DNA from 3 places in the Thalassotalea atypica genome. Region 2 is predicted to be linked to each of the others. Evidence: predicted binding sites of a transcription regulator. Region 2 holds the regulator's gene; each other region holds the start of a gene.
The links. Region 2 encodes FNR, which switches genes on or off when oxygen is low (the NO sensors DNR and NnrR bind a similar motif). Its sites were predicted from a motif close to TTGATCTAGATCAA; they were not measured.
Positions count from the first base shown of each region.

Region 1 (10,430 bases), 500 kb from region 2:
TTCAGGTGCTGTAGGTATTGGCTTATATCGTACGGAAATTCCGTTCATGAACCGCAGTTGTTTTCCATCTGAACATGAGCAAACTCTTTGGTATCAAGAAGTGTTGGCAACGTTTCCATCTCATGCAGTGACGATGCGAACACTTGATATTGGCGGCGATAAAGCACTGCCATATTTCCCTATTGCGGAAGAAAACCCATTTCTAGGCTGGCGTGGGATCAGAGTTACCTTAGATCACCCAGAGATATTTTTGCTGCAAGTGAGGGCAATGATGCGGGCAAATCAACATTATAATAATTTGGAAATCATGTTGCCCATGATTTCAAATATTACTGAAGTTGACGACGCCATAAGGTTAATTAACCAAGCCTATTACGAACTCAACGACGAGTTGTTTGAAAACAGCGATAAAAGATTACCTCGCCCTCGAATAGGCATCATGATTGAAGTGCCAGCAGTTATTTATCAGCTAAAAGAGTTAGCTCATCGGGTAGACTTCTTTTCTGTTGGTAGTAATGATTTAACTCAGTATTTACTTGCAGTTGATCGTAACAACTCAAGAGTATCAGCACTGTATAATTTCTATCATCCGTCAGTACTGCGCGCGCTAAATTTTATTGCACAAGAATCTCAAAAATACTTAGTCCCATTAAGTTTATGTGGTGAAATGGCGAGTGAACCTGCGGGAGCTTTGCTATTATTAGCAATGGGCTATGATAAATTAAGTATGAATGCGCAAAACGTAGCTCGGGTAAAATGGGTCATTCGTCATGTAGAGTTGCAGCGAGCGAAAATAATTTTGTCCCATGCGCTTACTCTCAGCACTGCTAAGCAAGTGCATAATTATTTAAACGAACAGCTAGAACAACTTGACTTAGGCGGATTTGTTCGTGCTGGGATGTAGTTTTGGTAGATAAAATAATATGTTGTTAGGCTTCTTTATCGCTTGTTTGGTATTAGGTGCTCTCGTTGGTTTTCTAGCGGGCTTGCTTGGTATTGGAGGTGGCTTAATTATTGTACCAGCATTGGTCTATTTACTGCCACAAGTAGGGGTACCTGTCGACATCCTCATGCCTGTTGCACTTGGTACGTCTTTAGCGACAATCGTCGTAACTTCTGCTTCTGCAGTCAGAGCTCATCATAAAAATCGTAATATTCCGTGGTCAATTACCCGTCAAATTATGGCTGTGATTGCGTTGGGAGCGTTGATAGGGGCGTTTATTGCGGATAAGTTATCTAGTGATACGCTGACCTTTATTTTTGCTACAGCGGTCATCCTGTTAGCAAGTTACATGTTGGCGTCCATTCGAAAACCTAAGATAAGAGAAATGCCATCAATTGGCGTCTTGCAGTCAATAGCCTTATTTACAGGCATCATGGCAAGTTTGATGGGGATAGCTGGTGGTGCCATTCTTGTACCTGCGTTAAGCTATTTTGGGATGCAATTAAGACAAACTATAGGCGTGGCAACGGCTTGTGGTTTAGTTGTCGCACTGTTTGGCTCGATAGGTTATGTGATAACTGGGCTTGATCAAGTATTACTGCCTAATTGGAGTCTTGGTTATATCTATTTGCCCGCATTAGCTGGCATCAGTTTAACGTCTTCATTATTTGCCCGTGTGGGGGTAAAGATGGCGGCTAATGTGCCTGTTAGAACATTGAAAAAAGGCTTTGCAGTTTTTTTAATTTTGGTAGCGATTAAAATGTTGTGGTCGTAGCTATTTGACACTCAATTAGGCATAATTTACCTCTTAATTCACTCTTCTATTATATAAGAATAATTATCACTTCTTGGAATGTTAATGACTGAATCATTTATTCAATTTCCTCAGATCGACCCTATCATTTTTAGTGTCGGCCCTGTGGCAGTTCGCTGGTATGGCTTGATGTACCTTATTGGTTTTGTTGCAGCGCTCTATATCGCAAACAGAGCTGCTGATAAAAGCAAAGGTATTTGGACAAGGGAGCAAGTAAGCGATCTTTTGTTTTATGGATTTTTAGGCGTTATTTTAGGTGGAAGAGTCGGCTATGTATTATTTTATCAATTCGATTATTTTATTGCCGACCCGTTATATTTATTAAAGATATGGCAAGGTGGAATGTCATTCCATGGTGGCCTATTAGGGGTTATTGCCGCCGTTTATCTTTTTGCGCGAAAGACTGATAAAGCGTTTTTAAGTGTAGGCGACTTTGTTGCGCCGCTTGTACCTATTGGTTTAGGGATGGGACGTATTGGTAACTTTATCAATGCTGAATTATGGGGGCGTCAAACTGATGTTCCGTGGGGTGTTGTATTTCCCAATGACCCATTGTTAGTGCCTAGGCATCCTTCTCAATTATACGAATTTATGCTTGAAGGCGTTGTACTTTTCGCCATTTTATTCATATTGATGCGCAAACCAAGAACACTTGGCTTGGCCTCTGGTGTGTTCTTGATTGGTTATGGTGTGTTTAGAACTATAGTCGAGCTTTTCCGAGAACCAGATGCACATTTAGGTTTTATTTTTGCCAACATTTCAATGGGACAGATTCTAAGTCTACCCATGGTGATTGTCGGCATTGTTATTATTATTTGGGGCGCAAACATTCAAGCCAAAGCTGCAATAAAGGGAAATTCTAAATGAAGCAATATTTAGCACTATGCCAGCGCATTGTTGATGAAGGTGTTTGGATAGAAAATAACAGAACAGGTAAGCGCTGCTTAACTGTGGTTGACGCTGACTTAACGTATGATGTAGCTAATAATGAATTCCCGATGATCACCACTAGAAAGAGTTATTGGAAATCTGCAATTGCCGAAATAATTGGTTATTTACGTGGCTATGACAATGCAGCTGATTTTAGAGCCTTAGGGACTAAAACTTGGGATGCTAATGCTAATGAAAATGATTGGTGGCTTAATAACGAACATCGTAAAGGCCAAGATGATATGGGCAGAGTTTATGGTGTTCAAGGGAGAAGTTGGCAAAAGCCTGACGGTGGTCATGTTGATCAATTTAGAAAGTTAATCGACAACTTGTCTAATGGAATTGATGATCGTGGTGAAATATTGTCATTTTACAATCCTGGTGAGTTTCACATGGGGTGTTTGAGGCCTTGTATGCATACTCACAACTTTTCGTTGTTAGGTGATACGTTACACTTAACCAGCTATCAACGATCGTGCGATGTGCCGCTGGGTTTGAATTTCAATCAAATTCAAGTTTTTGTATTGCTCGCATTGGTGGCTCAGATCACTGGCCATAAACCCGGTAAGGCGTATCATAAAATAGTTAATGCACACATTTACGAAGATCAGCTTGAGCTGATGAAAAACGTTCAGTTGAAACGTGAGCCATACGCATCGCCTAAACTACTTATTAATCCGAAAATAAAGTCACTTGAAGATTTAGAAACTTGGGTCACTATGGACGACTTTTCAATTGAAGGGTATGAACATCACGAAGCAATCAAATACCCGTTTTCTGTATAAAACGGGTGACGTGATTTTCCTCAAAGTAATCGAAATTCTTTGAGCAATTTAACCGTAAAGTAATTCAAACTTCTTGAGTAAACTCTGCTCATCTTCGGGGTGAGCAGGATCTGGGATAATGCAATTAATCGGGCATACTTTAACGCACGTTGGTTCGTCATAATGCCCTAAACACTCGGTACATTTATCGGGATCTATTTCGTAAATTTCTTCACCAAAATAAATCGCCTTATTCGGACACTCTGGCTCACACATGTCACAGTTGATGCAATCATGTTCAATCAACAATGCCATTATTTAGCTCTGATTTTGGGCGAATGGATGTCTTGTATTTTCGTCGGCGTTTAGTTTTCTCATTAACACGCCGTAAGCCAAGTCTTTACTTGTTTCTAATGAAATAGCGACTTTATGACCTGATCCTTTAGCGTCTTTGATTAATTCGCCTTTTGAGGACTCCATATAGGTCAAGACAAAAGATTGATTGCCAGATGGAGTCATTAGTTCTAGCTCATCACCAACCATGAATTTATTTTTCACATCGATTTCAATCAAGCCATTTTCTTCATTACGGCCCAATACTTCACCAACAAATTGCTGGCTGTCACTTTTTGAATAACCGTAATCGTAGTTTTGAAGATCGCCCTGTTTGTGACGTTGTAAAAAACCAGCTGTATAACCACGGTGAGCAAGATGCTCTAATTCATGATTTAGTGCTGGATTAAATGGTTTGTTTGCCATAGCGTCTAATATGGCTTCATTGTATACGCGGGCAGTGCGAGCACAGTAGTAAAATGATTTTGTACGACCCTCGATCTTCAGCGAGTGGATACCCATTTTTACAAGTCGGTCAACTTGCTCAACCGCACGTAAATCTTTTGAGTTCATGATATAAGTGCCGTGCTCATCTTCAAATGCCGGCATGTATTCATCAGGTTTATGCTCTTCTTGCAATAAAACCACATCATCGAAGCTATTACCCTCTTGTGGGTTAAATTCTTCAACCGATTTTACTGGAATGACATCACCAGATTCATTTTCGGTGGCAGAGTGAACATTGTAGTTCCAGCGGCAAGCGTTGGTACATGTGCCTTGATTAGGATCTCGCTTGTTCATATAGCCGGAAAGTAAACAACGGCCAGAATAAGCCATGCATAAAGCGCCATGAACAAAGACTTCGATTTCAATGTCTGGGCATTGTTGTCTAATTTCTTCTATTTCATCTAATGACAATTCACGAGATAAAATGACACGTTCAATACCTTGTTGCTCCCAGAATTTAACCGTTGCCCAATTAACCGCATTTGCTTGTACAGAGAGATGCAGAGGCATGTCTGGAAAGGCGTCTTTTGCCATCATGATTAAGCCTGGATCTGACATAATCATCGCGTCTGGTTTCATGTCAATAATAGGCTTTAAGTCACGAATAAAGGTTTTCAGTTTGCTGTTATGCGGTGCAATATTATTAACGACGTAGAACTTCTTACCGAGCTCATGCGCTTCATTTATGCCTTGATGTAAGTTGTCATGACTAAACTCATTGTTGCGTACTCGTAGAGAGTATCTGGGTTGGCCAGCGTAAACTGCATCAGCACCATATGCGAACGCATAACGCATGTTCTTAAGGCTACCAGCAGGAGAGAGCAACTCAGGTTTAATCATAAATTATTACTACTTACTAAAAATTCAAAAAGGGGGTCATTTTAGTGTTTTATTTGAACAGTACAATCAATAGTGCAAAGTAATTAACTTGTACTTGATTTGCATCAAAATTGACGGTAAAGCTCGGGCTAATAAGATATGAGTTGAGTGTTGATGTTGACTTGTGACTTGGTTGTATATCAAAACATAAGCCGCTTATACCGGCGTATGTTTGTTTGCTATCACATTAATTTTCTATGGTATTTCTGGTTTTGTGCTACGTTTATAAGTAGAAGTACCAAATATTAATAATAAGGGTTCTATATGTCAGCTGAGAATGCGCTGTACACCATTTTGGTAGAAAAAATTAAACAAGAAGCTTTAGTCTTACCCACCTTGCCAGAGATTGCATTAAAAGTGCGGGATGCTGCTGATGACCCTGAGATTAATCTTAATGCTATGAGTGATATTATAAACCAAGATCCAGCACTATCTTTGGGAATGTTGAAAGTAGCAAATAGTGCAATATTAGGTCGCTCCGTGAAAGTAGAGACCTTAGGTCAAGCGGTGACTCGAATCGGTTTAAGGCAAATAAAGAGCATTGCAACAGCCATGGCTGTAGAACAAGTATTTATTTCGGAAAATGATGTTATTTCGATGTATTTGAAAAAGTCTTGGCAAAAAACGGTAGACGTTTCTTCAGTTGCAATAGCTTTAATGACTTGCTATTTACAAAAAAATAAACACTCTCCGTTAGCATTAGATACGTTAACATTGGCTGCCTTGGTCCACAATATCGGTATTTTGCCTATATTAACAGAGGCAGAGCAACACCCAGATGTGTTTGCCAATCCTTCCTTTCTTCAACAAGCAATCATTAAGTTAGCAAATCAAATAGGCGCTGAAGTGACAATTGCTTGGGGGCTTTCCAACGAATTTACTGAAATAGTAAGGCAGTGGAGTGATTTAACGGTATTGCCAAGCGAGGCACATTACTTGGATTTCATTCGAGCTGGTGCTATTTATCACGGAGTCTTCAAAAATCCTGCAACGCAAGAAGCCTTGTTAAGAAGTTTTGTTTCTAAAGGGGTGATTGAAAGTGAAAGTTTTATGGATTCAGATGAATTCAAGAGCATTTATGAGAGTGCAAGAACGATGTTTAGTTAATTAGCTCTTATTAACTAATCTAAATAACGTAGTCCTGAAGTAAATCGACACTTACTTCAGGACAAACAACGATACTAAAAATTAATTTTCGTAAGGTGTATTAAAATTCTCTGACAGCTCAAAATCACCTTCGGCTGACACCAATAAGTTATCTTTAAATCGAACAACAAAATCCTTACGTGCATTAAATTTTTCATTACGTCCCGACTTAAACTGATACACATAGTGCCATATGTTGTTTTCAAAAGAGTCGATAACGACAGGGCTACCTAGTACATACTTTACTTGCTCCTTGGTCATCCCTACTTGCAATTTTTCAATATCTTTTTGTTCAAGATAGTTGCCTTGGGGTATGTCGATGCGATAAACCCAGCTTGAACACGCTGAAACACTTAACGCTAAAGCGAGTATTAAACTTCTATGTAACATTTAAAATTAATCTTCCTACAACATGTGAACAGGGATAATAACCAAGCCGAGCGTGAGATACAAAAAAAAGTGCAATTTAATTTATATCTAATTATTAGTGCCTCAGCTTGCCAATAATTCTTGCGCATTAGCTAAGCTGTTTTCAGTGATTTTATCGCCAGCAAGCAGACGTGCAATTTCTTTGATGCGCGCGCCTTCACTTAGTTCCGTAACACTTGTTTCGGTGTGTTCGCCATCGGTTAACTTAGCAACAAACATTTGTTGATGACCTTTACACGCTACTTGAGGCAGGTGGGTGACACAAATAACTTGAGTGTTTTTTGCTAGCATTTGTAGTTTTGCACCCACCATTGAGGCAGTTGGTCCGCTAATGCCTACATCGACTTCATCAAATATCAAAGTTGGAGAAACTATTTTATCGGCCAATATTACTTGCATGGCAAGGCTAATCCTAGACAATTCACCGCCTGAAGCCACTTTATGCATTGCTTCGAGTGCTTGGCCAGGATTGATACTCACGTTAAAACATACGGTGTCTGCGCCGTTGAGTGAGAGTGTTTTTGCTGAATCTTCTTCGACAGCAACATCGAATTGGCCATGAGGCATATTTAGTTCTTGCATACTGAGGGTGATTCTTTTGCTGATATCGCTTGCGGCATTTCGTCTCGATTGAGTTAACAATTTACATGCGTCATTATATGATGCTTTGCTTTGTTCAATATTCTCCGTTAGCAATGATAAGCGTGATTCATCGCCGGAAATACCTTCTAATTCTTTGCAAAGCCTCATATGAAAATCAACAAGATGTTCAGGCGCCACTTGATGCTTCTTCGCAAGTTGCACCGCTATGGAGTAGCGTTCTTCGAGATGAGCAAATGCTTCAGGATCAAGTTCTAACTTTTCGTGATAGTGCCTTAAATCGAGACTGGCTTCTTCAAGCTGAATAAGTGATTCATTTAATAAAGTAGCAATGTTGTTTAATTCTGGATCGAATTCTGCCAGTGAATTAATGCTCTCATGGCTCCGCTGTAATTGGTCTACCAAATTAAATTGATCGTTTTCTGACAGAGTTTGCACAGTAGAAAGCGTTTCAGACAAAATGTGTTGGGCATGGCTTTGTCGTTTGTATTCTGTTTCTATTGATTCAAATTCATCGGGTTGCAATGAAAACTCGTTAAGCTCGTTTACTTGGTACTGAAGTAACTGTTTTTTTGCTTCTCGTTGTTGTTTGCTTTTTTCTAAGGTCTCGAGTTCTGACACTTGTATACGCCATTGATGAAAATAATGTTTAACATCTTCTAATAACTGTGGGTGATTAGCGTAGGCATCTAATATTTTACGCTGTTCGTTAGCCTTAACGATTAACTGGTGATCATGTTGGCCATGTATGTTAATGAGTAACTGGCCTATTTCTTTGAGCTGAGCTAAAGGTACTTGAGAACCATTAATATAGGCTTTTGAACGGCCTTCAGAAGAAATGACTCGTCGTAAAATACATTCATCCTCAGCATCTAATTCGTGAGCTTTTAGCCATGTGGAGGCGAGTTGATTGTTGGTGACATCAAATGTTGCTGCTAAGTTGGCTTTGCTAGTATTTGGTCTAACCACGTTAGTGGTTGCACGATCACCAAGGCATAAGCCCAACGCGTCTATCGCTATTGATTTTCCTGCCCCAGTTTCCCCGGTAATAGTTGTCATGCCTTGCTGCCAATCGATATCTAGCGCACGCACAATAGCAAAGTTCTGAATGGTTAACTGTAGAAGCATAAGATCACTCACTGCAAAATAATTACTGTATAGATTAACAGTAATTATTTTGTTCGCAAGTGGTTTTTTTATACAACGTTGGGCATTACGTTCTAGTAAAGCTTGTTGCCCCAGCTAAGTTTTGAACGCAAAACGTTGAAATAATCATGGTCTAACGGATGTATTAGTCTTAACGTGGTAGGGCTTTTCTTGATAATAACTTCATCACCGGGCATTACAGCTAAAATTACATGGCCATCACAACTGACTTGTAAATTTTCGTAGTTCTCATTGGCGAGAATAAGTTTAATTTCACTGTCACCGTCGACCACGATAGGGCGAGACGTTAGTGTATGTGGGAACATTGGTACTAAAGACAAGGCATTTAGGTTGGGGGTCAATATAGGACCACCTGCCGACATTGAATATGCGGTTGAGCCAGTTGGTGTAGATACTATTAAACCGTCAGAGCGCTGACTAAACATGAATGAACCATCAATATATACTTCGAACTCAATCATGTTAGCGACTTTACCCGCATGCAATACGGCTTCATTAACGGCACTGTTTGAACTTTTGAGTTTACCATGACGGTAGACTTCTGCTTCGATGATAAATCGCTGCTCAGATCTTGATTTACCATCGAGAATTTCTTCAAGTGGAGGAATAACTTCATTGGGTGACAAATCAGTCAAAAAGCCTAAATTGCCTCTATTAACGCCTATAACTCCAATGTTATAGCCTGATAGCACTCGTGCTGCGCCAAGCATATAACCGTCACCGCCAACAACGATTGCAAGATCGGCTTTTACACCAATATCTGTTAGTGCTTCAATCTCAATAGCGTCAATGTCGATAAATTTAGCGACTGAGCGTTCCACAAGAACTTTATGGCCGCGTTCAATTAAATAGTTATGTACCGCCGTTATGGTCGCTGTAGCGCCTACGTGGTTTGGTTTACCGATTAACCCGATCGTTTTATAGAGTTGAGTCATAGAGCTGAAAATTCATTACCTATCATCAATATATCGGCAGTTTCCCTCTATTTGTTAGAGATGTAAAGATGACTTTTTCTTAATTCTTATCAATTCATGCTTGAAACCCGAAAGGGAATCCCCATAATTACCCCAATTAGGATTTATCTTGGAGTTTTAGATGACAACTGAGTCTAACGAAAATAAGTCTGCAGAAGAGATTGCAGCAGAAGAAATTATTGCACAAGCTGAAGAGCAAGTTGAAGAGCAGCATGAACATGCACATGAAGCGATCAGCGAAGATCAAGAAAAAATCAATGAGCTAGAACTAGCGTTGGCAGCAGCACAATCGACAGTCGCAGATCAAAAAGACTCCGTTATTCGTGCGAAAGCAGAAGTTGATAACATTCGTCGACGCAGTGCCCAAGACGTTGAAAAAGCGCGTAAATTCGCTTTGGAAAAATTTGCAGGTGAAATGTTAACAACCGTTGATAACCTTGAACGTGCTTTGCAAAATATTGATAAAGAAGATGAAAAAAATAAAGGTATTATTGAAGGAATAGAGCTTACCTACCAAGGTTTGCTGGCTTCTTTAGAAAAATTCGCGATTAAAGCAGTTGATCCTCAAGATCAACCTTTCAATCCTGAGTTACATCAGGCGATGTCAATGCAAGAAGTAGACGGTGTCGCACCGAATACAGTTATTGCAGTTATGCAAAAAGGTTATGAGTTAAATGGCCGTTTAATTCGTCCTGCGATGGTGATGGTTTCAAAGGCAGCACCAGCAGTTGATACTTCTGCATAAAGCAACTCCCGAAATTGAAATTAAAAGCCAGACATCGTTCTGGCTTTTTTAATGTTACTTCGTCTAAGTAAAATAGCCATTGGTATAAATACAAAGGGACAAACAAATACCAAAATTAGAGCGCGCATAAAATTAGGCATATATGGCTAATTCCAAGTAAGACCTTATTATAACCATGTCGACTTACTATTCGCTCGTC
Region 1 covers NZ_AP027364.1:3,159,346-3,169,775, reverse strand. The annotation lists gene ptsP (phosphoenolpyruvate--protein phosphotransferase) at 1-904, shown strand, start outside; gene QUE03_RS14615 (sulfite exporter TauE/SafE family protein) at 924-1,718, shown strand; gene lgt (prolipoprotein diacylglyceryl transferase) at 1,803-2,624, shown strand; gene QUE03_RS14605 (thymidylate synthase) at 2,621-3,472, shown strand; gene QUE03_RS14600 (YfhL family 4Fe-4S dicluster ferredoxin) at 3,521-3,766, opposite strand; gene trhP (prephenate-dependent tRNA uridine(34) hydroxylase TrhP) at 3,770-5,131, opposite strand; gene QUE03_RS14590 (HDOD domain-containing protein) at 5,435-6,277, shown strand; gene QUE03_RS14585 (outer membrane protein assembly factor BamE) at 6,359-6,706, opposite strand; gene recN (DNA repair protein RecN) at 6,809-8,473, opposite strand; gene nadK (NAD(+) kinase) at 8,566-9,447, opposite strand; gene grpE (nucleotide exchange factor GrpE) at 9,608-10,231, shown strand.
Region 1: trhP (prephenate-dependent tRNA uridine(34) hydroxylase TrhP) is a predicted target of FNR. The motif match lies at 5,226-5,239, and genes of this name have one in related genera.

Region 2 (10,430 bases):
TATCTAGCATGATCAAGTCAATATGATGATTGTCTAATATCACATTCATCTGCGCTTTATTCTCTGCTTCACTTACTTGATAACCCGCATGCTGGAAATAACCCACCAATTTGGCTCGGGTTATCGCTTCATCTTCAACTACTAAAATATGTTTGTGGTTCAACCGTGACGTCCTACTAAAAAATTATTGCCAGCAAAAGTGCTTCATTCGATAGCTAACTGACATTATTTCATAAATATTCTTAAACATTGTGTTCATCTAATCACACAATCCTGTTCATAACTGGGCGATACAATAACGCCATCAAAAATTGTTTATCTGATTTATATCAACTCTGGAGTTTTGAACTATGAATAAAGTTATAAAAACAACAAACTGCGCTCTTGTGAGTACGATGTTACTATCTTGCTCTTTTTTAGCAAGTGCGGAACAAGCTAAAGGCGAGTTTTTAAATGGTACTTTTAGCGGCTCCGCTGGAATTGCAACTGACTCAGTATTTCGTGGTGAGTCAACCGTAGCTGATGGAGACACAACGGCAATATTCGCTAACTTCACTTGGTCGCACAGTAGTGGTTTTTACGCTGGTGTATCCGGTGCCACGGCAGAATATGAGTCCACTCCAGATATAAGATCAAACCTTTCTCCCTATCTAGGTAAATCTGGCACTATTGGTGAAAGTGGCATTAGCTACAATGTTTTCGTTTATCACTATACTTACGCTGACTCTGACGATTCAAATTATACAGAACTTTGGATGCAAATCGCCAAAGATTTCGGTCCAGTGAATATGAAGCTTGAAGTAACACCTACGCTTGATGACTGGTTTGGCGCCAAAGGTTGGGACGGCGTAAATTATGCCATTCATCCGAGCACAAGCTTTAGCAACGGTATTAATCTTTCAGGCTCATTAGGTTACCAAGATTTGTCTGGCGATGGAGCTGAAGGCTGGGGGCATTGGAACCTTGGGGTAAGCAAGAACTTCTACGGGCTTAATTTTGATGTACGTTATCATGACTCAAACATAGACAGTTCACACAAAGTGTACGGCTCTGAACAAGGGTTAAAAATATTTGATAGCCGCTTTGTTCTGGGGGTAAGTAAGAGTTTCTAATACTATAAGCTTTCTTAATTAAAACAAAGTCTTTAATACCGCATATATAAGCAGGCACGCCGTAGGAGTAGCCTGCTTATTTCGTTGTTGTAAATAAGCATAATTCCCCTGACATTACAGTAACAGGTCTACCAAACCTTTCATCTACAATTCTGTTCATATTTTTTCACAATTGCGCATAAGCTGTCTTTTCCTGCGCCATCGTTATTCACATTGCTTATCTATAGTTAGCTTATCAAAAATACACAACCCGCTAATGAGTCAAGAGGAGTTTCGAGATGATCGCGAAACAGTTAAATAAAGATAAAGACATCGGTGAAAAGAAAAAGCTCAAAGAGCTTAAAGCATTGGGTTTTATTATTGTTGTGCTTTTTCCAGTTTTGAGCATTTTTGCCGTTGGTGGCTATGGCTTGATCATATGGTTAATTCAGGCATTTGGTGGTGTTATCCCTCACTAGAAATATCACCAAGTAAGTCATTCGTATTTTCAGCAATAAAGTAAAAAACTAGAACATCGAGGGTTATCAACATGAAATGGTTTAAAAACCTCTGGCACACACTTAACACGCCAGCTAAATACCTTACTTTAGGCTCCATTAGTTTAACGGCGTTCTTAATGGGGGTTATTTTTTGGGGTGGTTTCAACACAGCGCTAGAAGCAACCAATACAGAAGAATTTTGTATCAGTTGCCACAGCATGGAAAGCAAACCTTATCAAGAACTACAAAAAACCGTACATTGGTCAAATCATTCGGGTGTCCGCGCTACTTGTCCTGACTGCCATGTACCACATAGCTGGGGTAGAAAAATTGCAAGAAAAATGGAAGCTTCAAGTGACGTATGGGGTTGGTTCTTTAAAACGGTCAATACCGATGCTAAGTTTGAAAGTAAACGTTTAGAGATGGCGTCTCGTGAATGGGCTCGCTTTGACCGAGACGATTCCTTAGCTTGTAAGAACTGTCATAATTACGACTCCATGAAATGGGAAGACATGTCTAAGCTAGCACAAAAGCAGATGAAACGTGCCGCAGAAAAAGATCAAAGTTGTGTTGACTGTCATAAGGGCATCGCACATACCTTACCTGATATGGGCACAGCTAGAGCACCAGAGTTAATTGCAGAGGTGGGTACAGGGCCTAATAGTTTCATCACAGGTCAAGAATACTTCACCGCCTTAACCAAGCCATTATTCTTTAGCTCAAACGGCGATGTTGAAGCAGGTACCCTAAATGTTGCCACTAAAGTTAACGTATTAGAGAGCAAAGACAAGCGCGTGAAAATTGCCATTGAAGGGTGGCGTAAACAAATGGGCGCTGGTCGAGTGATTTATCGAGAGTTTGGCATCAACATGCTTACCGCTCAATTAACTAAAGATGCGGCCAAAACCGAAGGCGTTATGAAAGGCTTTGAAGAAAAAGAAGATGAAATGACGGGCCTTAAATGGCAACGCGTTGAAACAACGCTATGGACCGATGCTGATTACCTAATTACCGAGCAACAACCGTTATGGGATTATGCGCGAGACACCTTTAGAAGTAGCTGCAGTGTTTGTCATACGCAACCAGATGAAGCCCACTTTGATGCCAACACTTGGCCAGGTATGTTCCAAGGCATGATCGCTTTTGTCAACATGGATCAAGATACACAAGCACTAGTACAAAAATACTTACAACAGCACTCATCAACGTTTGTTAAAGAAAAACACTAATTGGAGCCTATCTCATGAAAAGAAGAAGTTTTTTAAAGGGCATATTAGCGACATCATTTACCCTAGCAAGTACCGCTTCAGTGTTAACACCACTAAACGCTTTAGCAAACGTCGGCGCTAAAAAACGTGACGATTGGTTAACCACTGGCTCACACTTTGGTGCGTTTAAAATCAAACGAAAAAATGGTGTTATTGATCAAGTTAAGCCGTTTGATTTAGATAAGTATCCAACAGACATGATTAACGGTGTTAAGGGCTTAGTCTATAATCCATCACGAATTCGTTACCCTATGGTACGGCTAGATTTTTTATTAAAAGGCCATAAAAGTGATACTACACAGCGGGGCGATTTTCGTTTTGTTCGAGTCACTTGGGATCAAGCATTAACACTCCTTAAGCAATCACTTGATGAAGTACAAACTAATTACGGCCCGTCTGGCTTGCATGCAGGGCAAACCGGCTGGCGTGCAACAGGGCAATTACATTCTAGTACCAGCCATATGCAGCGCGCTGTTGGTATGCATGGAAACTTTGTTAAAAAAATTGGTGATTACTCAACAGGTGCCGGGCAAACCATACTGCCGTATGTGTTAGGTTCAACAGAAGTTTATGCTCAAGGAACTTCATGGCCGCTTATTTTAGATAATGCTAAAACCATTATTTTATGGGCTAATGATCCTTATAAAAACTTACAAGTGGGCTGGAATGCAGAAACCCATGAAAGTTATGAATACCTTGCGCAACTAAAAGAGAAAGTAAAACAAGGTAAAATTCGTGTGATCAGTATAGATCCCGTGGCATCTAAGACTCAAGATTACTTAGGTTGTGAAAAAATCTATGTTAATCCACAAACCGATGTCGCCTTAATGTTGGCTATCGCTTATGAGCTTTACTCCAATAATTTACATGATCAAAAATTTATCGACGGTTATAGCTTAGGGTTCGAGCGTTTTGTGCCGTATTTAACTGGCGAAAGTGACGGTATTGCTAAAACCCCACAGTGGGCAGAAAAAATTACATCGGTGCCAGTTGAAGTGATCAAAGACTTGGCAAAAACCATGGTTGCTGGTCGCACGCAAATGTTAATGGGCTGGTGTATTCAACGCCAGCAACACGGTGAACAACCTTATTGGATGGCGGCAGTCTTAGCCACTATGATCGGGCAAATTGGATTACCTGGTGGCGGCATTAGTTATGGTCATCATTATTCAAGTATTGGTGTGCCTTCTTCTGGCGCAGCGGCTCCAGGGGCTTTCCCACGAAATTTAGACGAAGGTCAAAAACCAATTTTCGATAGCGATGACTTTAAAGGTGCAAGCAGTACCATTCCAGTAGCACGTTGGATTGACGCTATTTTAGAGCCAGGCAAAGTCATTGACGCTAATGGCGCAAAAGTTACTTACCCTGACATAAAAATGATGATTTTCTCAGGTAACAATCCGTGGAATCACCATCAAGACAGGAACCGTATGAAAGAAGCTTTTCATAAGCTTGAATGTGTTGTAAGCATTGATATCAACTGGACAGCAACCTGTCGTTTTTCAGATATTGTATTGCCGGCTTGTACGACGATGGAGCGAAATGACATTGATATTTATGGCAGTTACGCAAACCGTGGTTTGCTGGCAATGCAAAAAATGGTTGAACCGCTATTTGATAGCTTGTCTGATTATGAAATATTCACCCGTTTTGCCCGTATTCTAGGTAAAGAGAAAGAATATACGCGTGGCATGACTGAGCTTGATTGGCTTAAGAAGCTTTACAGCGAATGCAAAACTGCTAATGATGGTAAATTTGCAATGCCTGATTTTGAACAATTTTGGCAAGACGGTTATGTACACTTTGGTGAAGGTAAGCCTTGGACTCGACATGCTGACTTTAGAGATGATCCCGAAATAAACCCTTTAGGTACACCGTCGGGGTTAATTGAGATCTTTAGCCGCAAAATTGACCGCTATCAATACGATGATTGTAAAGGTCACCCAATGTGGATGGAAAAAACAGAGCGAAGCCATGGCGGCCCTGGGTCAGACAAACACCCGATCTGGATGCAATCTTGTCACCCTGATAAACGGTTACATTCACAAATGTGTGAGTCAAAAGAGTATCGCCAATCTTATGCAGTACAAGACAGAGAGCCGGTTTATCTAAACCCTGAAGACGCTAAACAACGTGGCATTAAAAATGGTGATGTGGTGAGAGTATTTAATGACCGGGGCCAATTACTTGCAGGCGCTGTTGTCAGCAACAATTTTCCCCAAGGTGTTATCCGCATACATGAAGGTGCTTGGTATGGCCCTGTTGGCGATGATGGCAGCATTTCTGGTGGTGCAAAAGTTGGTGCACTTTGTAGCTATGGCGATCCAAACACATTAACCCAAGATATTGGCTCATCTAAATTAGCGCAAGCTTGCTCTGCCTATACCTGTTTAGTAGATTATGAAAAATTTCGTGGTAAGTTACCACAAGTAACTTCATTTCAAGGACCATTGGAGATAGGTGCGTGACTAAATCAAGAACGGTAAATCAAGGGGCTACGCAAGAAACGGCTGCAGACCTAGCTAAAGAAAGTCAAGCGAGAGCAATCGTATATAACTTTCTCTCATCACTCTTTGCCAAAGAAGTGACCTCGGATTTAGTGATGCAATTATCATCAGAACAAGGGCAGAGCTTTTTAGCTTCACTTGCCCTTGAGCCAAGTTTGTCGGCTTCAATAAGTGAGATTAATACTAAATTGGCGTCGCTTAACTCTGAACAAGCAGTGCTTGAACTTGCCGCTGATTTTTGCGGCTTGTTCTTAGTCGATGGCAGAACCAGTGTGTCACCATATGCTGGGCAATATTTTAGCTCGAAGACAAATGATGCGGTTAGTAATCAACCAAGCTCGCGGAAGAAAAAAGATAGGGTTGAACTTTTTGGCGAGCTTCACCAGAGAATGATTTCGTTTTTAACGGATAATAAATTGCAAATTCATAATGACTTTCCTGAGCCAGGAGATCATATTGCGATAATTTTGGCTTATATTGGCCACCTATGTAATACAGCAGGGCGTAAGGAGCAGCTTGATTTTATAGAGCACTATCTCATGACTTGGCTCGGTGATTTTGTCAGCCAAGTGAATAAACACGATAATGGTTCGTTCTATAATGCGGTTGCAGAGTTAACGTTACAGTGGTTAAAATTTGATATTATCAACCTAAAATAATGATTAGCTCATAAAGTAAAAAATAGCTATAAGCTTTATTTGGGTGAAAAGAGACAATTATTGGCTTCCTACGACTTAGTGTGTGTATCGTATAGGAAGCCAAGAAAGAGTAAGCATTTATTGGTTAATAATTATTGCCGGTGCTAACCGCCTTTTTATTGTAATGGGGATTTATAGCCTTGCGGCTTTAAAGCTAGAACATCACAGTTGAGTCTATCAATAACATGTTCTGCTGTATTACCAATAAGTGCTGCCGAAATTCCCGTTCTGCCAATGGTGCCGAGGATGACTAATTCAGCATCAAGTTGTGTTGAAAGGCTCTCGATAATGTCTTCAGGTAGACCTTCGTTTACATAGGTGTTTTCTACTGGAATACAAAATTTCTCGGCGTGCACCTTCATAGAGTCTTTATGGTGCTGCATCATAGTGTCATTGTATTGACTTGCGTCGAATTCTGGAATTTCAATGGCAATGTTAACAGGCGTGCCAGGAAAAGAATTAACTAAATGTACATTAGACTTGATCAGTCCAGCTATGTGGATAGCTTCTTCCGTGATTTTGTCATTAAGTGATTGATGTTCTGACTCATCACTACCAGCATTGATGGCAGCAATAATATTGCCATTTTCTGGCCAACTATGGTCTTTTACCAGTAATACTGGGCAAGGACATTTACGTAGCAAATGCCAATCAGTTGGGGTAAATATAACGGATTTGAGCTTGTCGTGTTGGTGGGTACCCTTAATAACCATGTCATAGCTATCGTCTATTACTTTTTCAATGACAGCTTCAAAGGGGCGATTATGCCAAACAACTTGAGTGTTGATATTAATGTCACCAAGCTCTATGTCAGCTAAAATATCTTTGATCCACTGTGCGCGATCATCTATTACTGTTTGACGCATCGACTCGCGTTCTTCACTAGAAAGCATGGTGGTCATTTCGTATGAAAAGTCGAAGATACTTAAAAAAGCAGTTACAGAAGCATTTGTTAATTTTGCCATGTGTATAGCACGCTTCAATGCTTTTTGGTCTTCAACAGTGGGATCGATTACAACTAATATTTTTTGATACTTTTCCATGATTGCCTCTCATTACTGTTATGAGCCTGTTATAACCATGATGCAACAGGCATAAAAACAATAATTTGTTTTAAATCAACATTTAGACGCAATAAATTATTGCGTCATTAATAGCATAGTATGGAAAAATAGTGATGAAAAGTGTTGAGCAATATTAAATTAAAGCAACGCTGTACTGTACAGCTTGTCTCTATCTAAAATAGTGATCAGTTTTCCGTTAACTTCAATTAAACCCTCTTTATGAAAGCGGTTTAATAATCGGCTAATGGTTTCTACCGTCAGACCAATATAATTACCGATATCGCCGCGGGTCATGGTTAATCTAAATTCTTTAGAAGATAATCCACGTTCTTTATAACGATCACATAGTGACGCGATAAAGGTAGCTAAGCGTTGTTCGGCATTTTTTCTATTTAGCAACGACAACATATTTTGATCAGTGCGAATTTCCTGGCTCATTAAACGAAGTACTTGACGCTTTAAAGATGGCATAGAATCAGAAAGTTGATCTAGTGTATCGTATGGAATTTCACAGACCATTGCGGTTTCAAGTGCTTGAGCAAAACTTTGGTGTTCTGTGTTTGATATTGCGTCGAAACCAAGTAAATCACCTGCTAAGTGAAATCCTGTAATTTGCTCTTCGCCATTTGCGTCTATGGTATAGGTTTTAAATGTACCAGAACGGATAGCGTATAGAGAATGCAGTTCTTCACCGTCGGCGAAAATTTTCTCATTCTTACGAATAGGTCGCTTACGATCAATAATGTTATCTAATGTGTCTAGTTCTTGCTCATTTAGTGAAAACGGTAAGCATAATTCACTGATGCTACAATTTTGACAATGGATATGATTATTAGCATCACACGATTTTTGAGGCATTGGCTCTCGATTCCAATTAATTAATGCATTTGCAAGTACACATGATATTAAAACCACGCACTATAGGCAACCTGTAAGCTATAAATTCCATAACAAATTAGTGACAAACCTATGAATTGGCGAAATCTAATATCTTTGACTAACTTTCCAATTGAGAAAAAACCAAAGGACAATGTAACGAGCGCTGGCAGTGTACCTAGCCCGAAAGCAAACATGATACTTGCACCATTTAACGCGTTGCCACTTGCTAGCGACCAAGTCAATGTTGAGTAGACGAGCCCACAAGGTAGCCAGCCCCATAATGTACCTAGTAACAGTGCTTTAGAAGGAGTAGTTACAGGAATTAGCTTACGGCTAAGTGGCGATATATGTTTCCACAAATGTTTACCTAGGGTTTCAAGTTTTGACAGTATCATTGCCCATTGCCCCATGTACAGGCCAAGCAATATCAGGAATAAGGCCGCCAAAACCCGTAAAATGGTTAATGGAAAACCTAAAGAATGTATCGCTAATGAGCCAGTAAATCCGGCAATTGCGCCAATTAATGTATAAGAAAGGATCCTGCCAATATTATACGAAAAAACCAGTATAGCACTGGGTTTACGCTTGTTTTGTGGCATCGCGCTGGTCAACATGCTGGTGATACCGCCACACATGCCAATACAATGTCCGCTACCCAATAAACCAATGATAAAAGCAGAAAAAAAATCTATATTCATGTCGCGAAGTCTCTTGTAGGGCAAATGGCTTTTACATTTAACCTAAAATGGACTGATAAAATCAGTTACGATTATTCTTACTTTTTTTTGCTATCAGGGTGTTCTGATAGTTTTTCTGATTCATTTTTACCTGGGCCGTCATTATTTTCATCATCAAACAGTATACTTAAACCTTCTTTTTCTAGGTCATCAAATTGTTCAGTTTTTACGGCCCAAAAAAACAAATAAATACCAATAATTGTTAGCAACACAGCAACTGGAATTAAAACGTAAATTACACTCATGCTTTTAATAATCTTAATGAATTTGTGATAACCAAAATAGAACTGGCTGACATACCAATTACCGCCATATAAGGGGTAATCATCCCTGAAACAGCTAGTGGTAGTACCAGCGCATTATAGCCAAATGCCCAAAGGTAGTTTTGCCAAATAACACGTTTAGTGAGTTTAGCCACTTTACTCAGCAAGGAGATAGATGAGAGCCTGTTGTTTAGTAATATAACATCTGCCCCTGATTTTGCGACGTCCGTACCACTGCCCATAGCCATAGCAACATGAGCAGCGCTAAATACAGGCGTATCGTTTACGCCATCGCCGACCATGGCGACAATAGCGCCTTGATGTTTTTCTTGGATGATTTCCATTTTTTGTTGGGCAGATAAACCGCTATTAAAACTGCTTAGGCTGAGTGCGTCAAAAACACGCTGACAACCTGCTTTATTATCTCCAGAGAGCATCATGGTTTCAATGTTCTGCTGAGTTAATGAATTCAACAACGTTTTTGCATCATCACGGATAGCATCCAAAAGGTAAATTACACCAGCAAGTTGGTCGTCAATGAGTATGACAACCTGACTGTCTAGGTAAGGGGAGTTGATATCATCAAGTAACCATGATGCCTTACCCACTTTAATGGTTTTATTATCGATGATACCGCTAATGCCATTGCTCGGGTGAACTTCTATATTTCGTGCATTGATTGAAAAATCTCTGTGTTCAATAAATGCTTTTGCAATAGGATGTTCAGAATGACTTTCTAGTGCAGCAGCGTACGATAATAGCTGGTTTTTTGTGAAATACGGATTTTCTATTACTACGTTGGAAATAGTAAATTGACCATAGGTTAAAGTGCCGGTTTTATCAAAAGCAAAACACGATATCGTTGGAATTGTTTCCAACACATGTGCTGATTTTACCATGATGCCTTCTTTATTTAAGCGAGTTGTGGCACATGTTAATGCCGTTGGTGTCGCTAAAGATAAAGCACAAGGACAAGTCGCAACCAGCACGGAGAGTGTGATCCAGAACGCTTCACTGGGTAAATGTTGTTGCCAGTAGATGGCAGTACCAATTGCGGTAAGTAAAATGACCGCGATAAAGTACTGGGCTATTTTGTCTGATATTTTGGCGATTTTAGGTTTGTGCGCTTGTGAAGATTCTGACAGTCGGATCAGTTGACTTAAAAACGTATTTGAACCAGGTTGCTTTACTTCAACGGTTAAATTGCCGTCGCCGTTAATTGTACCGGCAAATACACTATCACCGATTGCTTTTTCAATAGGAAGCTGCTCTCCAGATAACATAGCCTCATTTAACTGGCTTTTACCATTAACTATTACGCCGTCTGCGGGTACGGTTTCACCAGGGCGGATAATCACAACATCGGCTCTTACTAGGTTTCTAGCAGCAATGAACTGTTCTTTCTCATCGACTAATTTGGTCG
Region 2 covers NZ_AP027364.1:2,660,049-2,670,478, reverse strand. The annotation lists gene torR (two-component system response regulator TorR) at 1-163, opposite strand, end outside; gene QUE03_RS12215 (TorF family putative porin) at 351-1,112, shown strand; gene torE (trimethylamine N-oxide reductase system protein TorE) at 1,391-1,570, shown strand; gene torC (pentaheme c-type cytochrome TorC) at 1,642-2,820, shown strand; gene torA (trimethylamine-N-oxide reductase TorA) at 2,835-5,327, shown strand; gene torD (molecular chaperone TorD) at 5,324-6,025, shown strand; gene uspE (universal stress protein UspE) at 6,181-7,107, opposite strand; gene fnr (fumarate/nitrate reduction transcriptional regulator Fnr) at 7,267-7,986, opposite strand; gene QUE03_RS12180 (sulfite exporter TauE/SafE family protein) at 8,034-8,705, opposite strand; gene ccoS (cbb3-type cytochrome oxidase assembly protein CcoS) at 8,783-8,989, opposite strand; gene QUE03_RS12170 (heavy metal translocating P-type ATPase) at 8,986-10,430, opposite strand, start outside.

Region 3 (10,430 bases), 2.2 Mb from region 2:
TAAGCTCAAAGCCGGGAAGAAAATTGTATGCCCAACAGACGGGATAATGTGCAATATGAGCGGCAAATTGGTATGGGAAGTCATTAGCTGGTGCATACTGCTGAGTTGCAGATAGCAATGAAACAACGCCGCCCCAAGAAAACCCAAGCACAGCAATTCTTTCACTATCTATCTCCGGTTTATTAGCTAAGTAAGCTAATGCTGCAAAAGCATCTGGTATGGTTTCTTGAACCGAACTTGGCCTATTTTGTGTGCCGCCGAGCAAGCCTCTTGCTGCCCACATATCCAGCTCTAATGTGGCAATACCTGCTCTATTTAATTTTCTAGCGTAGAATTTTCCGGTACGGTCTATGCCACCAGAGCTATGAAGAATAACGACCGCCGGCATCGGTTCTTCGATATTTCTTGGTAATCGATATTGCGCTGAAACCGTTATTTCTGACTCGAGTAATGTAACGGGAAAGTTCACATAGTAAATATAGGGTTGTTGAGTGTCTGCAACCACTTTCATGGTAAACAGCAACATTCCGCACAGCAGTGCGATTTGTTTAGACATTATTAATTCCTTTTAATTGTTTGTTTTAGGCTAATTTAAGTCACATTAAGTGCATAGCAATCCATATTTCTTATGCACTTTCTATTAGTTATCAAAATGTGTTTATTTTCGTTTGAAAGCTTTGCAATGGTAGACACTGCCAACACCTTTTGTCAAAGGTATTTATTTTCACGATCAAATTGCGTGATACGATTAACTAATCCTTGGCAACCACATGCCCATCGCGGCACCAAAAATACCAATGCCCATAACAATTGTTGAACAGATGATAAATAAAGATGTACTAAGTACCATTGCATTATTTTTTGTCTTTTGAGCGCGCACATATAGTTCAACACCAAGTAGTGGAATTGCGTATTGTGAAATAGCCAAAAAAGTTAAAAAAGGTCCTGCAAAGGTTTTTGGATCAAATCCTACTGGGCCACCATTGACAAGCAACCAGAACATTAAGCCAACGCGAAAAAACCACACGCCACTAACAACCATGAATAATCGCAATGCCCAACGGCGGTGAATGTCAATTTTACGTTTTATTGCATATTTAACAGTGAGCGCTGCAAAGGCTAGAATTAAAAGCCCGTTGATGGTGATGCTGATATGTTGTGATAAATCGCCGACACCGTTTTTAGTCCACACCATAAATACACCAGTAATTGACAATGCAACAGCTAAGCTCAAGTAAACACGCCCATTAATACGGTGAAATTTTGGTGCACGCTGGCGTATTTGTGGAATAAATTGTAAGGCACCGGCTGTGATCATGACAATAGCAAATAATATATGAATGATAACCGCGATGTTTCCCCATATTTCGCCAGGTACATAACCGTGTGGCAGTACTTTATTCCATTGTTCAAGATTACCATTTATGGCAGATATGCCATAAAAGCTCACTAGGTAGTAAACAAAAAATAGTTGGCCAACAATGGCGGTGAAAAACCATATCTGTGCACTATGTTTTAATGATTTTTTTGCAAAAGTGTTTAGATTTGTGCTGTTATTTGACGCCGCAATGATAGCTTCAGCCATGATAAGCTCCCTTTAATTTTTTTCTCAAAGCAGCAATACTGATACCAATCTAACATAGCTCTTTACTATCAGTTGGTTAGGCTAATTTTTAAGTCTTAGTAAATTCTTCATTTATAAAAGAAGTGGGCATATTCACTGCTTTTTGGTCAAATTGAGCATCGGTGTTTTGGTGCTCGCCTGGCAAAACATGCGCCCTGGTTTACCCCATCAACACTATAAATCCTCTACTATCTTTTGTTCTATGAGCCAAAGCCTATCTTGCCCAAAGACCGATTGATTATTGTATATAAAACTGGGCACACCCCATAAGTTATGTGCGTAAAGCTCTGCAAGGTTTTCATTAGCCCACTGACGCCACTCTTGATTTTTTACGATCTGTTTTGCATGAAGCCAATCTAAACCCGATTTTTCAACAATTGCTTTCAGTCCTTTATCTGTATCTGATTGGACTCCTTGTGTCCAAACTGCAGTGGCATAGTTTTTCAAAAAATTGATTTCTTTTCCTTCAGTTTTTGCGTAGTCAAACAGTGCATAGCATCGTTCAACACCTTTGCCTAAAGGATCTGCAATAAAGCCAAACGGTATACCATATTTTTTAGCTTCCCGTTTCGCGTCATGTAAGATGTAAGATCTTTTAGCCGAAGGGACTGGTAAATCGCGCATTACCATAGGTAAAACAGGCTTAATGACTAAAGGCGTTTGGTAATGCTCCGCTAGTTTAATAACTCTAATTAGGCCAATATAAGAATATGGACTCCTAAGTGACCAATAAACTTCGATGGGTTTTGCCTTGAAACAGTCGATTTTCGATTGCTTGGTTACCGTGCCGTGGTTGAACGCCAAAACGTGCTGATCGCGATGAAAGTAAAAAAGTGGTTGGCTATTGGATTTTAACTGTTGGAGTAGCCGCTTTTCTAAATGATGTAGTCGATCCAGACCCCAATAATACTCACCTTCAAAATATAAGCTACCAGAAAGGTAGTGACCTTTCTTCTTCTGAGCAAGTTCGTTTTCCAGAAGCTGATCAGCAAGTAGGTTTAGAGTTTCCGACGATTTCTCATCAAGTTGAAGCTCTGTGTCATTGCCATGCCAATAATGGTCGAACAAGGTGAGGGCTTTGTCTATAAATGTAGAGTCCTGTTCTAGTGCAACAAGTCGGCACGAGAACTCTTTTGTCTCTATGTTGCTATTTAACGGTGATGTTGGAAAGGAAAGATTAAACAACTTTGATAAGTATTGAGCATCATTAAAGGCATTTTTTTGCCATAACGGGTATTCAGGGTACATGGCCTTTTGCACTTCATGCACAATTTTAAATTGATAGTAAAGATTAAACCTTGCTTGAAATGTCTTTAACACTTGAAGTAAAAGATAGCTATAAGGATCATCAATACGTAGACAAACAATCACTATTTTAGGTGACTTTGTCAGCTGCCTTTTATAGTGAAATATCAATCTCTTAGTGTTTAACAAGGCGTCACTGGTCAATAGTCTTGCAATATACGGTTTTATTAGATTTAACAAGGCGTGGCTCTACTTCTATTTGTATCAGGGTTGCTATAAAGATAGTAAATTCACTTAGAACACCGAAAGCATCATTTTAATACTAAGGGCTAGCAATAAAGTTGCAAAAATCTTTTTTAACGTGGCCATAGGGAGCTTATTGGCAAAATTTGCACCTATCGGTGCGCTGATAAAACCACATATTGAGAGAATAACCACTGCAGGTAAATGGACAAATCCAATGATGCCGCTATTTTCCAACGAAGAACTTACCTCAATATTCCAGCCGTTGATTAAGTAACCCAAGCTGCCTGCAATTGCTAAGGGAAAACCAATCGCCGCGGATGTACCAATCGCTTTCTTAATGTCATTTCCTAAACTGACCAAATAGGGCACAGTGAGCGAACCTCCGCCAATGGCAACTAAAGTCGAAATACTGCCAATTCCTAAGGCTGGAAACATCGAGGCCTGTTTTGCATGTTCAGCTGATAGCGGTTTTTTACCGCCAAATGCCATTTTGAAAGATACATAAGCCATAAAAATAGTAAAAAAGAGGGCGAGTGCTTTTGAATTAATATACACAACGACGAAGGTAGTGATGAATGCGCCAACAATAATCGCAGGAACCATCTTCTTTACTATCGGCCAAAGGACGTTTTTGTGTTTATTGTGCGCCAACATACTCGATAAAGAAGTGGCTACAATGGTGGTCATTGATGTACCAAGGGCTAAATGAACAACGTATGTGCTTTCAACGTGGTTTGCGAGAAAAAGGGAAGTCAATACGGGGACAAAAATGCCACCACCACCGATCCCCAATAAACCCGCCATAAACCCTACGGAGGTGCCAAGTGCGATGAGCTGCAATATTAACTCTACTGTCATGATAGATATCGGAATATTATTATTAGTTAGAGCATATACTCTGACACATTGTGCGAATGATCACCAGTTGTCACTCTTTAATAGGGAAAACGTCACGCGTTAATGTTGTTTGTTTTAGATCAAGAGTACTTGTTGTAATGATTGAATATCAAAACAATAGCTAGTAATATAAATGAGAATCGTTATCAATAGCGATAGTTTTTCAAAGGTTAATATATGACCCTCTCTAATTTACAAAAAAAACAACGCGCACGTATTACCGCGTTGCCAAAAGATCTTGCACTCGCTAGCCGATTGATGGAACAAGGCTTTGTTCCTAATGTAGAAGTTGAAATGGCAAACGCAGCACCTTTTAAAGGGCCAGTAGCGTTTTATTTACACGGCACTAAAATTAGTATTCAGCATGCCTTAGCGGCGCAAATTTGTGTTGAGCCAGCATAAAATCAACGCAGAGTAATAGATATGTCAAAGAAGTTTGTCCTTGCAGGCTTTGCCAATTCAGGCAAAACCACCTTATTTAATCAACTAACCAGCACCAAGCAAAAAACGGGTAATTGGGCTGGCGTTACAGTCTCGGTAAAACAACAAACCGTTCTATTTAATGGTGAATCAGTTATTTTTACTGATATTCCTGGAGTGCCTTCTTTAGCAAAAAGACAGCAACAAAGTAGCGATCTATCGATCACGCATGACTACCTGCAACAAGAAAAAATTGATTGTATTATTAATGTGGTTGATGCAACTCAGCTACAACGCCAGCTGTATTTGACAACCCAATTACTTGAGCTTGGTTTACCAATGTTGGTGGTGCTGAGTAAATCTGATCGCAAAGAAGCTGCGAAAGTAGACATTGAAAAATTGACCAGTGAATTAGGCTGCCCTGTGATGGAGCTTGATAGTCGCGCACCTTCTTCATTTGAGATAATTGCTCAAGCCCTAACTGTAATGCCTACTTGTTCTAAGTTACCGCCTAAGATGGCTCTGCCTGAGTCTTTGGCAAACAACTTGGAACAAAATGAGCAAAGCTTATTGGATATCGAGTGTTCGTTAACAACTCAGTGCTCAAATTGTGCACAAGATAATGACACCGTGATGCAAATCATGCAGGCGCGATATAACTTTGTCGAACAAACTTTATTGGCCTCAACAATTTCAAAAAGTGAAGCAAAAAGCCTAAGCGAGCGTATCGATAATATAGTACTTCATCCGTTAATGGGGATTCCTGTGTTCTTACTGATGATGTATCTGTTATTTATGTTTGCTATCAATGTCGGTAGTGCATTCATAGACTTTTTCGATATTTTAGCCGGTGCAATTTTTGTCGAGTACCCAGCAGAGTTATTAGCACCGTTTAACATGCCAGCATGGTCTTTAACAATAGTTGAAGGCTTTGGTAGCGGTATTCAAACTGTGGCCACGTTCATTCCTGTTATTGTCTGTTTATTCATTGGTTTATCAATACTTGAAACCAGTGGATATTTGGCACGTGCCGCCTTTGTCGTTGAAAATGTAATGCACAAAATAGGTCTGCCAGGTAAAGCCTTTGTCCCGCTTATTGTAGGATTCGGCTGCACCGTTCCGGCGGTTATGTCTGCCCGTGTGCTTGATAGCGAAAGAGAGCGAATTACGACCATTATGATGTCACCGTTCATGTCGTGCGGGGCAAGGTTGCCTGTTTATGCTTTATTTGCCGCGGCGTTTTTTCCTGAGTCTGGGCAGAATATAGTGTTTTTGCTGTATTTAATAGGTATTGCAGCGGCCATTTTCACCGGTTTCCTGTTGAAAATAACGGTATTGTCTGGCTCAAATTCGGTTAGCATCATGGAATTACCACTTTATGAAATGCCACAGCTTACTGAATTGATTAGACGAGTTTGGCGCCGAACTCGATCATTTGTCATGGGGGCCGGTAAAACAATTGTTTTGGTGGTTTGCTTTTTAAACTTTTTCAATTCGTTAGGCACTGATGGACAGTTTGGCCATCATGATTCAGACAGCTCTGTATTGTCAAAAGGGGCTCAAGTGGTAACACCTTTGTTGTCGCCTATAGGTATTAAAGAAGAAAACTGGCAAGCAAGCGTAGGTATCATTACGGGGATATTTGCTAAAGAAGCGCTAGTGGCGACATTTAACAGCTTATATTCTCCAACCAAGCCAGACGGTGGCGATGATCTTAATTTTGGCGATATTTGGACCGATGCAACGGGAAGCATAAAAGAGAACTTAATGGGTATTGTCCCAGAAGATCCGTTGGGAGTTGATGTTGGTGATGTCTCAGATTTAGCCGTCGCTGCCCAAGAGCAAGAAGTTGAAGTTACTACCTATACCGCAATGCAAAACGCTTTTGCCGGTCAAATTGGTGCGTTTAGCTATCTATTATTTATATTGCTCTATACGCCGTGTGCAGCCGCAATGGGCGCGATTAAAAATGAAGTGGGCAACCGCTGGGCAATATTTGCAGCGCTTTGGAGCTTTACATTCGCCTACCTCGTCTCTACTTTTGTTTACCAAGTCACTCAACTACCAACAAACACCTTGTTTGCAGTGGTCAGTTTGACGATGGTAATGGTGATCTTTAGTGCAATTTACTTATGGCTGAAGCATCAAGGGAAGCAGATCTTAACTCTGCCTGTAAGGGTCAGTTACGCAAAATAGTTTTATGGCAGTATCATATATAGTGATTATCCCCCTATCTAGAACTCAGCACTGATGGGGAGGATACCCCGTAGCTTTTATTCACTCGCTTAACAAAATATGCTAGTTTAGTCAGCATAATCATCTTAATAAGAAAGCAAAGTTGCTTTGCTGTATGCGTCGTTGTTAACTGAGCGCTGAGGTTACTTTAATCATGACAAAATCTATATTTTTTTCTCTTATTCGGGTCGTTTTTGTGACTGTTATCAGCCTCAACGCTTCGCTTGCAACATATGCTAATACACCCTCCGAGATGGCTGATTTAAGCCTACAAGAATTATTTGCGCTATCAACTGATGAAATGGAATCACAAACCTACAGTACTTGGCAGTTCAATTTTTTATATAAACGTTCCGACTTAGATGGTTACTTAGAGGGTTCTTCTAAAATAAGCGATCAGGACGTCTTGTTCGAAAAGCATGAACAAAGAACCTCTGAGAATTTCCCGGTGTTACCGACGGTAATTTCACAAGAGACTTATATCGCTAATATCAGTTACTTTTTAAGTGCAGATCAAAATATTAGTGTTAGCATTCCCTACATAGAACAAAGTACCGATCATGAAAGTATTGTCCCCAATTATGATGAATTTAATATTAGTTCAGACGGGATAGGTGATATTACGGTGAATTACTCAGGTCTAATTGGTAGTTGGGAACGTCGACGTATTTCTTACTCTATTGGTCTTTCATTTCCATCCGGCTCCATTGATGAACAAGGAGATACGCCTAGAGCTCCTGGCAATCAGCAGCTGCCTTATACAATGCAATTGGGCTCTGGTACTTGGGATATCCCTGTGGGTATCAGTTATATCGAAGACAAAGTGGGCTATAGTTGGGGCGCTAATGTTTTTGCGAAAACGAGGATGGGCAAGAACGATCGGGATTATCGCTTAGGTAATCGATTTGCAGTCTCTGTATGGAATAAATGGTATGTCAACGAACATTTTCATCCTTTAGCTAAGGTTGTGTTTCAAGATTGGGGACATATATTTGGCCAAGACGACGAAATTACAGTGCCGCATGCCAAATTTCCTTACCCTGCTGGCATAACAAACCCTCACAATTATGGTGGACAAAAAATAAATCTGGTTGTTGGTGGTGACATTTACTTAGGGACTCAAGTACTAACTCTCGAGGTTGGTGCGCCTATTTATCAAAATTTGAATGGTATACAACCTAAAGAAACCGTACATTTCAGCCTCAGTTGGCAAAGTCATCTTTAAATGAGTCGATAATTTTGCCTTATCAAGCGGTTAATTCAAACAGAGTGACTAAATGGCCTAAACATGTTTGCTGGTGCCTAATATTACTGCTGAGCTCGTTTTCTATCAGTGCTGAAACGAAAATTACAAAACACCATCAGATTATGGCGGGACTTTTACTGCATTTAACCTCGTTCACGCATTGGCCGGTATTGGAATCTGATGACTTTCAATTGTGTATTTTAGGGAACGATCCATTCAAAAGTTATTTAGATAGTATGGTGAAGCGCCGTCCTAAAAATAGAAGTGGACAAGTGATAGTGATCCGCCGCTTAGATCAGTCATCGCTCCAACCTTTATCAAACTGCCAACTTATTTTCGTAGCCCCTTCACATTATGAAGCCTTATGGCAGCAGATTCCGCCCTCACACCCAATTCTATTAGTCAGTCAAAGTGATAATTTTATCAGCCAAGGAGGAATGATTAACTTTGCGATGGATAAGAAAAAAGTAAGATTGGAAGTTAACTTACCTGCAGTACAGGCGGCAAATCTTAAAATTAGCTCAGAGTTACTGAAACACGCCAAGGTTATCGAAGGGACTCCTCATCAACAGTTTAAAACTGAACGAGGTGTAAATGTTTCGAAATAAATTCATTTCTATTCGGCACAAGCTTATTTTCCTGATGGTCGTCGTAAGTACGCTTGTTATGAGTGTCGCCTCAATATTGTTTTATAAAAATGAAGTCAATATTTTGGAAAATTCAGTCATTGAAAGCGGCCAAATGCAAGCTGCAATTATCGGCTCGTCGTTAGCTTCAGCGATTATTTTTGACGATGAAATTTCCGCCAACTCAACGCTGCGATTATTGGACAAAAACAAACAAGTAAAATACGCAGCGGTACGCTTACCTAATGGCAGTTTATTTGCCGAGTTTAGTAAAGACGACGCAAATAAGAGCAGTAATTTAGAAAGCAGTGAACCTTTAAGCACTTGGACGTCGCGACCAGCTAATAACCAACAAGCCAACGTCATACTAGGAAAAGAATATCTGGAAGTGATTGAAGTAATTAGTGAGCAAGGAAGCAGCATTGGCTACCTCTACATTAAAACCTCGTTAGACCGATTGTCTCAACAGCGAATCTATTATGGTCAGATATTCTCATACGTTTTCTTATTTAGCTTATTTCTGGCATTTATTCTTTCATCAGCAGCCCAACGCATTATTACGCAGCCATTAAGAGTGATGGTGGATTATGTGCAAGCGCTTAGTACCACCAAAGACTACCGAAGACGCTTGAGACTTCATAAAAATGATGAGCTTGGCATGTTGGCCAATGGCTTTAATCATATGCTAAATGTAGTTGCTGAACGCGAACAAGAATTGAAAAATCAGAGCAGTAACCTACAAGCCATTGTGGATGAACGTACAGAGCAGCTATACCACAAAGCCCATTTTGATTCATTAACGTTATTACCGAATCGCTATTTGTTATCAGATCGCCTTGAACATGCCATTTTAACAGCCGACCGAAAAAAAGAAGGTCTGGCTATTTTATTCATGGATTTGGATCGGTTCAAACTCATCAACGACAGTTTAGGGCATGATGTTGGTGATGAACTACTAAAGGCTGCAGCAAACCGATTGAAAGAAATAAGTCGTGATTCTGATACGGTAGCACGTCTAGGTGGTGATGAATTTATCTATCTTGCAGAAGGAATAGAAAAGCCAGAAGATGCGGGCAGAATTGCACAAAAGATTAACGAAGTTTTCAAAACACCTTTTGTGTTAGCGAACTATGTATTGCATGTGTCTACCAGTATAGGTATCAGTGTATACCCCAGCGATGGCCAAGAAAGTAGCCATTTACTGAAAAATGCAGATGTCAGTATGTATCATGCTAAAGAGCAAGGCCCAGGGAGTTATTGTTTCTATCGAGATGAAATGAACCAGACCATTCACCAACGATTAGAAATTGAAAATCAATTGCGTAATGCCATTGATAACAATGAGTTTCATCTTGTTTTTCAACCACAGTTATGTGTCAACACAAACGATATCGTCAAGCTCGAAGCGCTTTTACGCTGGACGAATCCTGAATTGGGCTGTATTTCTCCTGCTGAGTTTATTCCGATAGCAGAAGAAATTGGCATGATCAATCAGCTAGGCAAATGGGTGATCAATGAAGCTTGTCGCCATCAAAAATTTTGGCAAGAAAAGAAGGTCAGAGTGGCAGTGAATGTCTCATCAAGTCAATTACTTGATGTCAGCTTAGTTGATTACATTAAATCGGTGATTAATGAACACCAAACCGAATTCGAAGATTTGGAGTTTGAAATCACAGAAGAAGTCTTTTTAGAGCATTCTCAACGTACGATAGGTGTGTTGTCAGAACTTCAATATTTGGGTATCAAGATTGCTATTGATGATTTTGGTACAGGGTACTCTTCCTTGAGCTATCTTAAAGATTTACCTGTAGATACTTTAAAACTCGATGGCATGTTTGTGATGGATCTCGATGAAAATCGCACTAGTCGTGGTATTGTGTCGTCGACCATT
Region 3 covers NZ_AP027364.1:465,605-476,034, forward strand. The annotation lists gene QUE03_RS02195 (dienelactone hydrolase family protein) at 1-556, opposite strand, end outside; gene QUE03_RS02200 (DUF2306 domain-containing protein) at 749-1,585, opposite strand; gene QUE03_RS02205 (DsbA family protein) at 1,799-3,109, opposite strand; gene QUE03_RS02210 (sulfite exporter TauE/SafE family protein) at 3,164-3,973, opposite strand; gene QUE03_RS02215 (FeoA family protein) at 4,190-4,414, shown strand; gene feoB (ferrous iron transport protein B) at 4,436-6,628, shown strand; gene QUE03_RS02225 (hypothetical protein) at 6,822-7,892, shown strand; gene QUE03_RS02230 (YfiR family protein) at 8,036-8,521, shown strand; gene QUE03_RS02235 (EAL domain-containing protein) at 8,508-10,430, shown strand, end outside.
Region 3: QUE03_RS02215 (FeoA family protein) is a predicted target of FNR. The motif match lies at 4,083-4,096, and genes of this name have one in related genera.